DNA from 3 places in the Streptomyces cyslabdanicus genome. Region 2 is predicted to be linked to each of the others. Evidence: riboswitches for the same ligand, from Rfam matches in the RefSeq annotation. Region 2 holds a riboswitch; each other region holds the start of a gene.
The links. Region 2 has a riboswitch for cyclic di-AMP ahead of ACTYVM_RS20125 (transglycosylase family protein). Riboswitches for the same ligand answer to the same signal wherever they lie in the genome.

Region 1: another riboswitch for cyclic di-AMP. It lies ahead of ACTYVM_RS02185 (C40 family peptidase); the one in region 2 lies ahead of ACTYVM_RS20125 (transglycosylase family protein).
Region 3: another riboswitch for cyclic di-AMP. It lies ahead of ACTYVM_RS06465 (M23 family metallopeptidase); the one in region 2 lies ahead of ACTYVM_RS20125 (transglycosylase family protein).

The regions. Positions count from the first base shown of each region.
Region 1 is NZ_JBQRUW010000002.1:357,318-362,330, reverse strand. Features, by position in the region: gene ACTYVM_RS02190 (class II glutamine amidotransferase) at 1-194, opposite strand, end outside; gene ACTYVM_RS02185 (C40 family peptidase) at 362-1,576, opposite strand; cyclic di-AMP (ydaO/yuaA leader) riboswitch at 1,585-1,765, opposite strand; gene ACTYVM_RS02180 (bifunctional [glutamine synthetase] adenylyltransferase/[glutamine synthetase]-adenylyl-L-tyrosine phosphorylase) at 2,056-5,013, shown strand, end outside.
Region 2 is NZ_JBQRUW010000034.1:8,576-13,588, forward strand. Features, by position in the region: gene ACTYVM_RS20115 (cytochrome P450 family protein) at 1-1,091, shown strand, start outside; gene ACTYVM_RS20120 (transglycosylase family protein) at 1,314-2,357, shown strand; cyclic di-AMP (ydaO/yuaA leader) riboswitch at 2,540-2,707, shown strand; gene ACTYVM_RS20125 (transglycosylase family protein) at 2,711-3,430, shown strand; gene eno (phosphopyruvate hydratase) at 3,678-4,973, shown strand.
Region 3 is NZ_JBQRUW010000008.1:108,237-113,249, reverse strand. Features, by position in the region: gene ACTYVM_RS06475 (PrsW family intramembrane metalloprotease) at 1-536, shown strand, start outside; gene ACTYVM_RS06470 (aldo/keto reductase) at 568-1,512, opposite strand; gene ACTYVM_RS06465 (M23 family metallopeptidase) at 1,650-2,705, opposite strand; cyclic di-AMP (ydaO/yuaA leader) riboswitch at 2,717-2,874, opposite strand; tRNA gene ACTYVM_RS06460 (tRNA-Met) at 3,124-3,197, opposite strand; gene ACTYVM_RS06455 (dihydrofolate reductase family protein) at 3,298-4,428, opposite strand; gene ACTYVM_RS06450 (APC family permease) at 4,572-5,013, opposite strand, start outside.

The sequences.
Region 1 (5,013 bases), on a different contig from region 2:
GCCGGGCCGGTGTCCCGCACGACCGCCGGGCTGTCGGCCTCCGGCGTGTACCAGCCGATGCCGAACCCGTCGCCGTTGGTCGTCTCCATGCCCATCCGCGAGTGCAGGCTCTGGTCGATCAGCGAGTGGTCCGGCTGGTACAGGACGTCATCGAGCAGTACGGGTGTCCCCGCATAGGCAAGCCAACGGCACATGGACGACGCACCTCCACTGTCCGCCCGCGCGGCCTCCCGCCTCCGGCAGGTACAAGAACCAGCGTGCGCCGCGGCCCCACCCGCCGCATGCCGACAGCGAAGGGCCGGCGCCTTCGGGTGCGGGCCCTTCCCTGTCCGGTGCCAGCACCAGGCGTCCGGCACGCGCGTCACGCGGGGCGGACGACGCTGTGGATCGGCATGTAGTAGATCGACTCCTCGCGGACGTTCGCGCCCGAGTGCGGCGCGTGGATCATCATGCCGTCGCCGATGTAGATCCCGACGTGGCTGATGTCGTCGTAGAAGAAGACCAGGTCGCCGGGCTGGGCTTCGGAGACGGGGACGGTCGTGCCGACCCCCACCTGGTCCCAGGTGGTGCGCGGCAGTGATATCCCGGCGGACTTCCAGGCGGCCTGCGTGAGCCCGGAGCAGTCGTACGAGTCGGGGCCGGAGGCGCCCCACACGTACGGCTTGCCCATCTGGGCCCTTGCGAAGTCGATGACCTTGGCGGCCTTGGCGGCATAGCCGGTGCTCGATCCGGCGCTCGTGCTCGTGCCCGTACCCGTGCTCGATCCGGCGCTCGTGTCCGCGCCCGTTCCGCTGCTCGCCTGCGCGTCGGAGCTCTTCGCCGCCTCCTCCTGTTGGCGCTTCTTCGCCGCCGCCGCCTCCTCCGCCGCCTGCCGGCGGGCCAGCTCCGCGGCCTTCTGCCGGGCGACCTCCTGCTTCTTCTTCTCGATCGCCGCCAGCCGCGCCTTCTCCTCGGCGGTCAGCGTCGACAGCAGCCGGCGTGCCTCGGTGAGCTTCTGCTGGACGTCCTGCTTGCTGGTCCTCAGCTCGTTCTGCGAGGTGGTCAGCGACTCCAGGATCCCCGCCGCCTCGGTGCGCTTCTTCGCCGTCGCGAGCTGCGCGGTCTGGTAGTCGTCCACGGCCTTCTTCTGCCGCTCGGTGAGCTGGCTCATCAGATGGTCCTGGGCGAAGTACTGCTGGGGGTCCTTCGCGAGCAGCAGCGTCGCGGTGCCGGAGATTCCGCCCGTGCGGTACTGGGCGGCGGCGAACGAGCCGAGTTCGTTCCGCGCCTCGTTCAGTTTCTCGGCACGCTTCGCCACGTCGTCGAGGAGGCCGTTCACGCGCTGGCGCTGCGTGGCGGTCCTCTCCTTCGACGCGTTGTACTTCTCGGTGGCCACTTCGGCCTGGTGGAAGAGGTCGTCGACCCTCTTCTGCACCTCTTCGAGGCTGGGTCTGCCGGGCTGCGCGGGCGCGGCGTTCGCCGTCTGGGACAGCAGGGCCACGGAGGTGAGGGCCGCGGTCGTCAGACCGAGGGCCGGGGACGTGCGCAGTCCGGCGATGCGGGTCGCCGTGGGCCGGGCTTTGCGGTGCGACGCCAAGGGTGGCGACTCCTTCCACGGACCGCCTACCGGGTTGGCTGTCGGGTTCGGGCGGGTGGTCGGAAGGGCTGCCCTACCGTCCCGTGCACGCTGTGGGGGACGCGTGTACGGGACCGATTCACCCCAGGGATGAGTTGGGTCCCCGGCTCCGGCTGCCGTGAAGCGCACCGGACTCGGCGCGGGCCACCCGTCCCGGCGTTGTTCGCCGGCGGGGGTACGGGGTGCCCGCCGGGCACGCTAGCCAACGCGTGTGACTGCTGTGAAGGTTGGTGCGTGATATGTCCGCTACGTTTTCGTGACTTTCACGGTACGTGTGCGGGTGGCTGCACTCCGGTGGCCGCCGGCGTCGGCCCGGAGAAGCACCTGCCGGTGCCGTCCGGTTTCGACCGGCGGGGGAAGGCGGGTCCGCCGTCAGGGCCCCGGGCCGGGAGTGCGGATAGGCTCTGGCCAGGACGGGCTTGATCCGACGGGAGGCCGGGATGACGGCGCCGGGACGCAGGAGCAGTACCTTCACGCGGCTGCTGCGGCACGGCTTCATCCATGCCTCGGACGCCGAGCGGCTGCTGGAGGGCCCGGACCTCGCCCCGCTCCGGGACGACCCGGTGCTGCTGGAGGCGCTGGGCGCCACCGCCGACCCGGACCTCGCGCTGGGCGGTCTGGTCCGGTTGCTGGAGGCGCAGCCGGAGTCCAAGGCCCGCCGCGAGCTGCTCGACACGCTGATAGCGGCCAAGCCGCTGCGCGACCGGCTGCTCGGCGTGCTCGGCGCCTCCGCCGCGCTCGGCGACCACCTCGCCCGGCACGCCGGCGACTGGCGGGCGCTGGTCACCTACGAGCCGCGCGACCTGCACCCGGGCGTGGCGGAGTTCGAGCAGGGGCTCGCCGAGGCCGGCGACCCGGTCGCGCTGCGCGTCGCCTACCGGCGCTGCCTGCTGTCCATCGCGGCCCGCGACGTGTGCGGCACCACCGATGTCGCCGAGACCGCCGCCGAACTCGCCGACCTCGCCACCGCCACCCTGCGCGCCGCGCTCCGGCTCGCGCGGGCCGCCGCGCCCGAGGACGACGCGCTGTGCCGGCTCGCGGTGATCGCGATGGGCAAGTGCGGCGGCCACGAACTCAACTACGTCTCCGACGTCGACGTGATCTTCGTCGGGGAGGCCGCGGACGGGGCCGACGAGGTCAAGGCCCTGCGCGCCGCGACCGCGCTCGCCTCGCACATGATGCGGATCTGCTCCGAGACGACCGTGGAGGGCTCGATCTGGCCGGTCGACGCCAACCTGCGGCCCGAGGGCCGCAACGGGCCGCTGGTGCGCACCCTCAGCAGCCACGTCGCCTACTACCAGCGGTGGGCCAAGACCTGGGAGTTCCAGGCGCTGCTCAAGGCCCGCCCGGTGGCCGGCGACCTGGAGCTGGGCGGCCAGTACATCGCCGCACTCGACCCGCTGGTCTGGCAGGCCGCCGAGCGCGAGAACTTCGTCGCCGACGTGCAGAAGATGCGCCGCCGCGTCGTCGAGACCATCCCCGTGGCCGAGGTCGAGCGTGAGCTGAAGCTCGGTCCCGGCGGTCTGCGCGACGTCGAATTCGCCGTGCAGCTGCTTCAGTTGGTGCACGGGCGCACCGACCGCTCGCTGCGCAGCGGCTCCACCCTGGACGCGTTGCAGGCGCTGGCCGCCGGCGGGTACGTCGGCCGCGTGGACGCCGTGCAACTCGACGACGCCTACCGGTTCCTGCGCTCCCTGGAGCACCGCATCCAGCTGTTCCGGCTGCGGCGCACCCACCTCGTCCCCGAGGACGAGGCCGATCTGCGCCGGCTCGGACGGTCGCTCGGCCTGCGCAGCGACCCGATCACCGAGCTCACCCGCGAGTGGAAACGACACACCAGTGTCGTGCGCCGGCTGCACGAGAAGCTGTTCTACCGGCCGCTGCTCGACGCCGTCGCCCAACTCGCTCCCGGCGAGGCCAGGTTGCGGCCGGAGGCCGCGCGGGAGCGGCTGGTCGCGCTCGGGTACGCCGATCCGGCCGCGGCCCTGCGCCACCTGGAGGCGCTGGCTTCCGGCGTCACCAGGAAGGCGGCCATCCAGCGGACCCTGCTGCCCGTGCTGCTGGGGTGGTTCGCGGACTCCGCCGACCCGGACGCCGGGCTGCTGAACTTCCGCAAGGTGTCGGACGCGCTCGGCAAGACCCCCTGGTACCTGCGGCTGCTGCGCGACGAGGGGGCCGCCGCCGAGAACCTCGCCCGGGTGCTGTCGGCCGGGCGGCTGGCCCCCGACCTGCTGATGCGGGCACCGGAGGCGGTGGCCCTGCTGGGGAACGGCGACGCGGGCGGCCTCGAACCGCGCGGGCGCGCCCAGCTGGAGCAGGAGGTCCTCGCCGCCGTCCGCCGTGCGGAGACCGCCGAGCAGGGCGTCACGGCGGCGCGCGGCGTACGGCGGCGGGAGCTGTTCCGTACCGCCGCCGCCGACATCGTCGGCACCTACGGCACCGAGGCCCAGCCCGCCGAGGCGGACCAGGGCGCGCTCGTGGACCGGGTGGGCGGCGCGGTGTCCGACCTGACGGCGGCGACGCTGGCCGGCACCCTGCGGGCGGTCGTGCGCAAGGAGTGGGGGGACACCCTGCCGACCCGGTTCGCGATCATCGGCATGGGACGGTTCGGCGGGCACGAGCTGGGCTACGGCTCGGACGCGGACGTGCTGTTCGTGCACGAGCCGTGGGAGGGCGCCGACGAGCGGGAGGCCGCCGAGGCCGCGTCCCGGGTGGTCGCCGAGCTGCGGCGGCTGCTCCAGATCCCGAGCGCGGATCCGCCGCTGCTGGTCGACGCGGATCTGCGCCCCGAGGGGAAGTCCGGCCCGCTGGTGCGGACGCTCAGGTCGTACGAGGCGTACTACCGGCGTTGGTCGCTGGTGTGGGAGTCGCAGGCGCTGCTGCGGGCCGAACCGGTGGCCGGGGACGAGGACCTGGGGCGGCGGTTCGTCGAGCTGGTCGACCCGCTGCGTTATCCGCGCGGCGGGCTGCGCGAGGAGGCGGTGCGGGAGATCCGGCGGCTGAAGGCCCGGATGGAGTCCGAGCGGCTGCCGCGCGGCGCCGATCCCAAGCTGCACACCAAACTGGGGCCGGGCGGGCTGTCCGACGTGGAGTGGACCGTGCAGCTGCTCCAGATGCGGCACGCGGCCAAAGAGGCGTCGCTGCGGACCACGCGCACGCGTGAGGCGCTGGCGGCGGCCAGGGAGGCGGGACTGGTGTCCCCGGAGGACGCCTCGACCCTCGACGAGGCGTGGGTGCTGGCCACACGGGTGCGCAACGCGGTGATGCTGGTCCGGGGGCGGGCGGGGGACACGTTTCCCACCGAGCCGCGGGAGCTGGCCGCGGTGGGCCGGTACCTGGGGTATGGGCCGGGGCACGCGGGCGACATGCTCGACGCGTACCGGCGAACGACCCGCCGG
Region 2 (5,013 bases):
CCGACCAGCGGCTGAGCAAGAACCCGGCGCACCACGCCGGGTCCGCGCACGCCAAGGGCAAGACCGGCATCCCCGGCGAGCGCAAGGCCGAGCTGATGACTCACCTGCTGAACATCGACCCGCCGGACCACACCCGGCTGCGCCGACTGGTCAGCAAGGCGTTCACCCCGCGCCGCGTCGCCGAGTTCGCCCCGCGGGTGCAGGAGCTGGCCGACGGACTCATCGACGGGTTCGCCGGGCGTGGCACCGCCGACCTCATCCACGAGTTCGCCTTCCCCCTCCCCATCTACGCCATCTGCGACCTGCTGGGCGTCCCCCGCGAGGACCAGGACGACTTCCGGGACTGGGCGGCCATGATGATCCGACACGGCAAGGGCCCGCGCGGCGGGGTCGCCCGCTCGGTGAAGATGATGCGCGGCTATCTCGCGGACCTCATCCACCGCAAGCGCGAGGCGCTCCCGGCCGAGCCCGCCCTCGGCGAGGACCTCATCTCCGCTCTCATCCGCGCTTCCGACCACGGCGAGCACCTCACCGAGAACGAGGCCGCCGCCATGGCCTTCATCCTCCTGTTCGCCGGTTTCGAGACCACCGTCAACCTCATCGGCAACGGCACCTACGCCCTGCTCACCCATCCCGAGCAGCGGGACCTGCTCCAGCGGTCCCTCGCCGAGGGGGACGACGACCTGCTGGAGACGGGCGTGGAGGAACTCCTGCGCTACGACGGACCGGTGGAACTGGCCACCTGGCGCTACGCCACCGGGCCGCTCACCATCGGCGGGCAGGACATCGCCCCCGGCGATCCGGTCCTCGTCGTCCTCGCCGCCGCCGACCGGGACCCGGAGAGGTTCGCCGGACCCGACGTCCTGGATCTCGCGCGGCGTGACAATCAGCACGTCGGCTACGGACACGGCATCCACTACTGCCTCGGCGCACCGCTCGCCCGTCTGGAGGGCCAGACCGCGCTGGCCACCCTCCTCACCCGGCTCCCCGACCTTCAACTGGACACAGATCCAGCCGACTTGCGCTGGCGCGGTGGGCTCATCATGCGCGGACTGCGGACGCTGCCAGTGCGGTTCACCCCCGGTCGGTAAGTCGGAGGGAAGTCGGACAAGGCCGGAAAAGGCGCCTGCCGCCGCACCGCGCCTACCCACTGACGGCCACGAAGATGACACCCGCTCAACTGTGTGATCTTCACGTGATCTGTGCGGCATGAACTTGTGACAAGCGATCGTCAGCCGCTACTTTCACCCATCGGCGTGGCACCGAGCCCCGGTCGCCGCGCCGGTCAACGCTGTCGCACGAAAGGTCTCCGTATGCTCTCCGGGAACGGCCGTCACCGTCGGCCCCGTCAGGCTCCGGCCCTCCTCGTCGCCGCCGGAGTGACCGGATCCGCCATCGCCATCCCGCTGATCGGCGCCGGCGCCGCCAGCGCGGCCGACGGCGGCGCGTGGAACAAGGTGGCCAAGTGCGAAAGTGGCGGCGCCTGGAGCGCCAACACCGGCAACGGCTTCTACGGCGGCCTGCAACTGACGCAGGACGACTGGGAGAAGTACGGCGGCCTCGACTACGCTCCGAGTGCCGACCAGGCCAGCCGGTCCCAGCAGATAGCCGTGGCGGAGAAGCTGCTCGCCGACAAGGGCCCCGGTGTCTGGCCGACGTGCGGGCTGCTCTCCGGGCTCAGCAAGAAGTCCGGGGCGGCGAAGGTCGACACCGGCGTGGGTGATTCGTCTGGATCTTCCGACTCCTCCCGAAACTCCATCACGGACGACCTCGGTCTGACCGACTCGTCGCAGGCGTCGACCGGATCGACCGATTCCGTCGACTCGTCCGGCTCGCACGGCTCCTCGGACACCGATCCCGCATCGGTCGACCCCTCCGGCTCGCCGACCGCCTCCCCCGGCGCGTCCTCCCCTTCGCCGACTTCGCCCGCCAAGAAGGGCAAGCCGGGCAAGTCCGACACGTCCCCCGATGTCACGGCAAGCGGGTCCCAGTCGCCTGACGCCTCGCCCTCGTTCGCGCCGGAGACGGGCGAAACGGACAAGTCGTGGCAGGCCGGCGGCACTTCGGCCCTCGTCGACACGGGAGCGCTCGGTTCCGGACGGCATCGCGGCGGCAGTGCCGTCGAGGACTCGGCCGGCGGGCATGCCGTGGCGTCCTCCGGTCGCCACGCCGTCCGCGCCGACAGCTCCTACATCGTCCGCTCCGGCGACTCGCTCGAGTCCATCGCCGACTCCCTCGGCCTCCAGGGCGGATGGGACGCGCTGTATGCCGCGAACAAGAGGGCGATCGGCTCCGACCCGAACCACATCACTGCCGGTCAGACCCTGATTGTCCCTGCCGAAACGCCCCAAAACTAGCGGGAGTTCACGTCACACTTCGCACCGAATGTCCCATTCGACGAAAGTGTGGGATGAGTCTCAGAAGCCCTGATCGTCTTTGGAATTCGGCGGAGCGCATGCCTACGGTCGTGACCGCTCGTCACCGCGAGCCCCGGCTGCCGCAACGCCGAATCCTGCCAGCGGCCGCACGGGAACAGTCGTCGCGTCAAGCGCCGTGGGCAGGAGCGGGGGACCCAAGGTAAGTGCCGCGCCGGGCAGTTGACCGGAGCGGCTAGGGGTGGAGCCGTGCCTCACGCGAGAGGCACGGCCGGGCAACTCATCCGGCCCGAACCCGACAGCTCACCTCGCAGGCGTCGGTGAGGGGATCCTCCATGCTGTTCTCCAGCAAGGGCAAGCACCGCCATACGTCCAGGGCCACCCGTGTCATCGTGCTCGCCGGTGTCGCCGGCGCCGCCGTCGCCGCCCCGCTGATGGCGGTCGGCGAGGCCTCCGCCGCCACCGCCTCCGAGTGGGACGCGGTCGCCCAGTGCGAGTCCGGTGGCAACTGGTCCATCAACACCGGCAACGGCTTCTACGGCGGCCTCCAGTTCACCAACTCCACCTGGGCCGCGTACGGCGGTTCCGCCTACGCGTCGCGCGCCGACCTGGCCTCCAAGTCGCAGCAGATAGCCGTCGCCGAGAAGGTCCTCGCGGGCCAGGGCAAGGGTGCCTGGCCGGTCTGCGGCAAGGGCCTGTCCGGCGCCGCCTACACCGGCAGCGCCCCCGCGGCCCCGTCCTCCTCGTCGGCCTCGTCGTCCTCCTCGTCGTCGAACGGCGGCTCCACCGGGAGCGCCGGCGACCGCTCGACCGAGCAGCAGGCCGCCAACCGCTCCGCGACGCGTCCGGCCCCGACCAAGACCGTCACCACGCCCACCGGCAAGAAGGTCGAGAAGGGCGACGGCGAGTACAAGGTGGTCTCCGGCGACACCCTCAGCTCCATCGCCGCGACCCACCAGGTCCAGGGCGGTTGGCAGAAGCTGTTCGAGCTGAACAAGGACATCGTCGACAACGCCGACCTCATCTACCCGGGCCAGCAGCTCCACCTCAAGTAAGGGCCCGTTCCGCCCCCATGGGCTCCCCGCCCCGGCGTGTTCCCCCCTACGCGCCGGGGCGGGGTTTTTCGCCTCCCGGCCGGCGGGTCGTTCCCGAACCTTCCCCTCCCCTTTGTTCCGAGCGGGAACAATGGGTACCGTCACCCTGTCCAGGAGGCGGTCGGTCGGCCGGTCGCCGCCCCGGGACGGTTAGGCTCTAGTCGCAAGGCTCACGCCCCGCACTTCCAGCGTCACATCCCAGAAGGAGATGCTCGTGCCGTCCATCGACGTCGTCGTAGCCCGGGAAATCCTGGACTCCCGAGGCAACCCCACGGTCGAGGTCGAGGTCGGCCTCGACGATGGCAGCACCGGTCGTGCCGCCGTCCCCTCCGGCGCCTCCACCGGTGCCTTCGAGGCCATCGAGCTCCGTGACGGCGACCCCAATCGCTACCAGGGCAAGGGCGTCGAGAAGGCCGTCCTGGCCGTCATCGAGCAGATCGGCCCCGAGCTGGTCGGCTACGACGCCACCGAGCAGCGCCTGATCGACCAGGCCATGTTCGACCTGGACGCCACCGACAACAAGGGCTCGCTGGGCGCCAACGCCATCCTCGGCGTCTCCCTCGCCGTCGCCCACGCCGCCTCCGAGGCTTCGGACCTGCCGCTCTTCCGCTACCTGGGCGGTCCGAACGCGCACCTGCTGCCGGTGCCGATGATGAACATCCTGAACGGCGGCTCGCACGCCGACTCCAACGTGGACATCCAGGAGTTCATGATCGCCCCGATCGGCGCGGAGTCCTTCTCCGAGGCCCTGCGGTGGGGCACCGAGGTCTACCACACCCTGAAGAAGGTCCTGAAGAGCAAGGGCCTGTCCACCGGTCTCGGCGACGAGGGCGGCTTCGCCCCGAACCTCGGCTCCAACCGCGAGGCCCTCGACCTCATCCTCGAGGCGGTCAAGGAGGCCGGCTACGCCCCCGGCGAGCAGATCGCCCTCGCGCTCGACGTCGCCGCCTCCGAGTTCTACAAGGACGGCAAGTACCTCTTCGAGGGCAAGGAGCGCTCCGCCGCCGAGATGACGGAGTACTACGAGGAGCTCGTCGCGGCCTACCCGCTCGTCTCCATCGAGGACCCGCTGTTCGAGGACGACTGGGCCGGCTGGAAGGTCATCACGGACAAGCTCGGCGACAAGGTCCAGCTCGTCGGCGACGACCTCTTCGTCACCAACCCCGAGCGCCTCGCCCGCGGTATCGAGGAGGGCGCCGCCAACGCGCTGCTCGTGAAGGTGAACCAGATCGGTTCGCTCACCGAGACCCTGGACGCCGTCGAGCTGGCCCAGCGCAACGGCTTCAAGTGCATGATGTCCCACCGCTCCGGCGAGACCGAGGACGTCACGATCGCCGACCTGGCCGTCGCCACCAACTGCGGCCAGATCAAGACCGGCGCCCCGGCCCGCTCCGAGCGCGTCGCCAAGTACAACCAGCTGCTGCGCATCGAGGAGATCCTCGACGACGCCGCGGTGTACGCCGGCCGTTCGGCCTTCCCCAGGTTCCGCTCCGCGGACCAGTAGGCACAGCCGCTCCGCGGACCAGTAGGCACAGCAAGGGCTG
Region 3 (5,013 bases), on a different contig from region 2:
TGCCCGCGTTCGGCCTGCTGACCTGGCTGGTCGTCTGGACCCGGCAGCGCGAGCTGAGGACCGTGCGCGAGGAGCTGCCCGCGTACACCGCCGCCGGCTGGCTCACCCCGGCCGAACCGTTCGCCCTGGCCTCCATGCGGGCGCGCAGGCTGGCCCGCGAGCACGCCCGGCGCCACCTCGACAGGCAGGCGGCGCGGACGGTCGCCCAGTACGAGGCGTACGCGACCCAGCTGGCCTGCCTCCGGCACCGGGGGCGCCGGGGACGGGCGGGGGCCGACTTCGCCGTACGGGAGCGGGAGCTGCTGCACGAGCTGTGGCGCAGGCGGGAGGTGGCGCAGCCCGCGCTGGACCACGCGGCCAGGACGACCACGCCCATGGCTGCGCCGCCCTGGCCCGGGTACGGGGTGTACGGCGTGTACGGGGTGCACCCGCGACCGCTGGGGCACGGGTCGTACGGGCCGTACGGACCGGCGACGCCGTACCCCGCGCAGCTGACGCCGTCCCCCGTGTACAACCCGTACCGGACACAGCCTTAGCGCCGGCTGTTCCGTCCCGGGGGACGGGGAGCTACGCCGACGCCCGCGTCAGCTTTCCGAGCTCCTCGTCCGTGAGCCGCAGCTCGGCGACCCCGAGCAGTGCCGGGAGCTGTTCCACCGTCCGCGCCGAGGCGATCGGGGCGGCCACCGTCGGCTGTGCGGCGAGCCAGGCCAGGGCCACCGTGGCGACCTCGGCGTCATGGGCCCGTGCGACCTCGTCCAAGGCCGCGAGGACGTTGCGGCCCCGCTCGGTCTCGAGGTGCTTGGCCGCGCCCTGCGCCCGCGCGCTGTCCACCGTCGTACCGGGCCGGTACTTGCCGGTCAGGAAGCCGGAGGCGAGCGCGAAGTACGGGACGGCGGCCAGGCCGGACCGCTCGGCGACGTTCTGGAGCGCGCCTTCGTAAGTGTCGCGCGAGACCAGGTTGTAGTGCGGCTGGAGCGCCACGTACCGGGCCAGACCCTCGCGCTCGGAGAGGTCCAGGGACTCCTGGAGGCGCTCGGCGGAGATGTTGGAGGCGGCGATGTGCCGCACCTTGCCCGCCCTGACCAGCTCGTCGAGCGCGCCGATGATCTCCTCGACGGGGACGTCCGGCCGGTCGAAGTGCGTGTAGTACAGGTCGATGTGGTCCGTGCCCAGGCGCCGGAGGGAGGCGTCGGCCGCGGCCTTGATGTTGGCGGCGCTCAGCCCCTGGTAGTCGGGGTGCTGGCTGACCTTGGTGGCGATGACGACGTCGGAGCGGTTGCCGCGCTCCTTGATCCACCTGCCGATGATCGTCTCGGACTCGCCGCCGTGGTTGCCCTCGATCCACGCGGAGTAGGAGTCGGCGGTGTCGACGAAGTTGCCTCCGGCGGCCGTGTAGGCGTCGAGGACGGCGAAGGACTGCTCCTGGTCGGCGGTCCAGCCGAAGACGTTGCCGCCGAGGGCGAGCGGGAAGACCTCGAGATCGGACGAACCCAGTTTGCGTAGAGAAGTCATGTTCAACATCAACAACCGCGCCGGAGCGGCCCATTCCTCGCCGGGCCGCGTCCGGCCGCAAAAGTTGCGCAAACCGGCCTCACGGGCTCGTCAGGGGTGAGACCGGTCCGCGTACGTCACGGGGCGGGGCGTGTGCGTCAGGGGGTGAGGCCCTTGTCGCGCAGCCACCCTGCGGGGTCGATGCCGGTGGCGTCGCCGCCCGGGTGGACCTCCAGGTGCAGATGGGGCCCGGTGACGTTGCCGGTGGCGCCCACGCGGCCGATCACGTCGCCCGTGTTGACCTGCTGGCCGACGCTGACGTTGATCGACGACTGGTGGCAGTACCAGAGCTCGGTGCCGTCGTCGAGGGTGAGGATCGTGCGGTAGCCGTAGGCGCCGGCCCAGCCGGCCTCGGTGATGGTGCCGGTGTGGATCGCCTTGAGCAGGGTGCCCGTGGGCGCGGCGAAGTCGAGGCCGGTGTGGTAGCCGGAGGACCACATGGAGCCGGCCTGACCGAAGGTGGAGGTGATCGTGTACGAGGAGGTGGGCAGCGTGTACTGCTTGGCCAGCTCGGCCAGCCGCGCCTCCTCGGCCTTCCGCTTGGCTTCCTCGGCCTTCTGCTTGGCCTCCTCCTCCGCCTTCTGCTTCGCGGCGGTGGCCTTGGCCTCGGCCTCCTCGACCGCCTTCGAGGCGGCCTGGGCGGCCTCCTTGGCGGCGGCGGCCTCGGCGTCCGCCTGAGCCTTGGCCTCGATCTGCACCTGCTGCTGCTCGGCCTGCGCCATGATCCGGTTGCGCAGCACCTCGCCGGCGTCCGCGGTCCCGCCCTCGGCCTCGGCGGTGGTCACGCCAACGCTGCTGAGCGCGGTCGACGAGCCCTCGGGGGCGTCGGAGGAGTGGTCGAACAGGGAGCCCACGGAGGGCAGATCGGGCAGCGAGATGGACACCGGCGGCTTGGCGCTGTTGGCGCTGGCCATGCCGCCCGCGCCGACGGCGGCGATGACACCGACGCCGAGAACGGTGGAGCTGCGGGCGAGTCCGCCGCCGCGCTGCTTGGCGACGCGGTGCCGGCCGCGCACGGGACGGACGGAATCCGCGGTGGGGTTCCACTCCTCCCAGGGGCCCTCGTCGGCGCGGCGGCTGTCGTAGCCGAAGGTCTCTCCGTACTGCCGGCTCGGCGTGAACGGGGCTTCCGGAGCAGGCGGGTTGGACGCCACGAAGGCGTACTCCTTTCCTTCCGTCTCGCCTACCGGGTTAGCTGACGGGTTCGGAGCGGGAAGGTCTCCTACGCGCGTAAACAAGCCATGCGGAACACGGCAGTTACGCCCGATTCACCCCAAGTTGGTGGTTCCCCGGTTCCCTTGCGGGATTCGGCGTGCGCGCACGGAGCCGCCTCTTGTGACGGCTGGGACGACCGTGCTGCGTTATCGAACGTTAATAGACCCGGGGCCTGTATTCCAAGCCGTTCGGCTTGATCGCTCCACCTCGCGGCCCGACCTTATGGTCCATGGGCGCCGAAAACCGGACGAGTTGACTCCACATACGGGAGAGTCCGCGCCTTTGCCGGAGAACCCGCACGTCCGCCAAACACTCAGGGCCGGAATCCATTGATCGGATTCCGGCCCTGAGTTTCAGTAGCGGGGACAGGATTTGAACCTGCGACCTCTGGGTTATGAGCCCAGCGAGCTACCGAGCTGCTCCACCCCGCGTCGTTGTGTCACCAGTATATGCCATCCGCGGGGCTGCTCGCACCCAGCTCACTTCCACGCCGTCCGGCACCCGGTTCCCGGCCGTGCGACGAGGCTCCGCTCAGCCGAGCAGGTGCCGGTTCGGTTCCCTGGCGCGTTCCTCGAACTCCGGCACCACCACGACGTCCGCGCCCTCGGCCACCAGCACCCCGGTCCCATCGGCACCCTCGACGAACGTGTCCGGCTCCCGCCACGCCGTCACCACCCGTCGCACCCCGGCGTCCAGAATCAGCCGGGCGCACGGACGCGGCCGGGAGGCGCGGCGGGCGCACGGCTCCAGGCTGCTGTACACCGTGGCCTCCGGCAGTCGCGGATCCGCCGGGTCGACCTTGGCCAGGGCCGCCTCCTCGGCATGCACGACCGGGTCGCCCCCCTCCCGCGAGTACCCGCGGGCGAGTTCGGTCCCGTCGGCGGCGACCACCACGGCGCCCACGCTGAACGCGGTCCTGGACGGCGGGCAGTGGGCCGCCAGTTCGCAGGCGATCCGGAGCCAGTGCCGGTCGGCCGGGGCGGCGCGGCCGGCGAGGCCGGGGGCGGTGGGTTCGTAGCGCACGAGGACGACGTCCTCGATGGTCCGCGTCTCCACCAGCCGCAGCCGCCCACCCTGGTAGCCCCCGGGCCCGAACAGCCGGGGCGCGCCGGGGTCCCCCACGAACAGGGGGGCGAGCACGAGCTGCACCTCGTCCGCGAGCCGCTGCTGGAGCAGCTGTGTGTGGATCGTCCCGCCGCCCTCGACCATGAGCCGGCGCACCCCGCGTACGTCGTGCAGGTGCTCGAGCAGCCGGGGCCAGCCGAGTTCGGCGCCCAGCGGCACGACGTCGGCGGCCAGGCCCGCGCGCCGCAGCCGCAGCGCGCCCTCGTCGGTCGTGTAGAGGACCTTCTCGCCGCCGGTGTGCCAGAAGGGCGCCCGGGGGTCCAGCTCGCCGGAGGCGCTGACCGCGACCTTCAGCGGATACTCCGGCTTCCCGGCGGCGCGGCGGGCGGCCCGCCGTTCGGGCGAGTTCACCAGCAGCCGCGGGTTGTCCGCCCGCAGGGTGCCGGCGCCGATCAGGATCGCGTCGGCCGACGCCCGTACCTCGTCGACCCGGTCGAAGTCGGCGGGGCTGGAGAGCAGCAGGCGCTCGGGGCCGGTGTCGTCCAGGTAGCCGTCGAGCGAGACGGCGGCGGACAGCAGGACGTACGGGTGGGGCATCGACGCCCTCTCTCTCGACGGCGGACTCGCTCCCAGTCTGACCGACCCCGCCGATCGGGGGCGGGGCACCACCGTGGCGGAGCCGCGCACACGACGCGGGCGGCCGCGCACCGGTCGGTGCGGGGCAGCGGTCTCGGCGACGATCAGTGCTCGAGGTGGACGCGGAACCGCAGCCGGCAGATGACGGCGTCGGTATGGCGGCGCACGGCGCGGTCCAGGACGACGCCGCGCTGGTTCTGCAGAAGCCGCTGCCAGGGCCTGGGCAGATGCATCTCCGGGATGAGGACCACCATCCGGTCCTGCCGCTCCTGGGCGGACAGCGCGCGCAGATGGTCGACGACGGGCCGGGTCAGGGACCGGGTGCGGCTGTGCAGCACGGTGAGGGGGACACCGGGCCGCCAGGCGTTCCAGGCGGCGTGAACCTCGTCGGCGGAAGGGGCGTCGCGGTCCTCGGGATGCACGACGGTGACGGCCCGGACGTCGTCGCCCAGTGACAGTGCGACGCTGATGGCCTCGCTGGTGAGCAGGTTGACGGCGCCGACGGGAACGACGACGACCGTGTGGCGCGGCTCGGGCCGTGCGGGG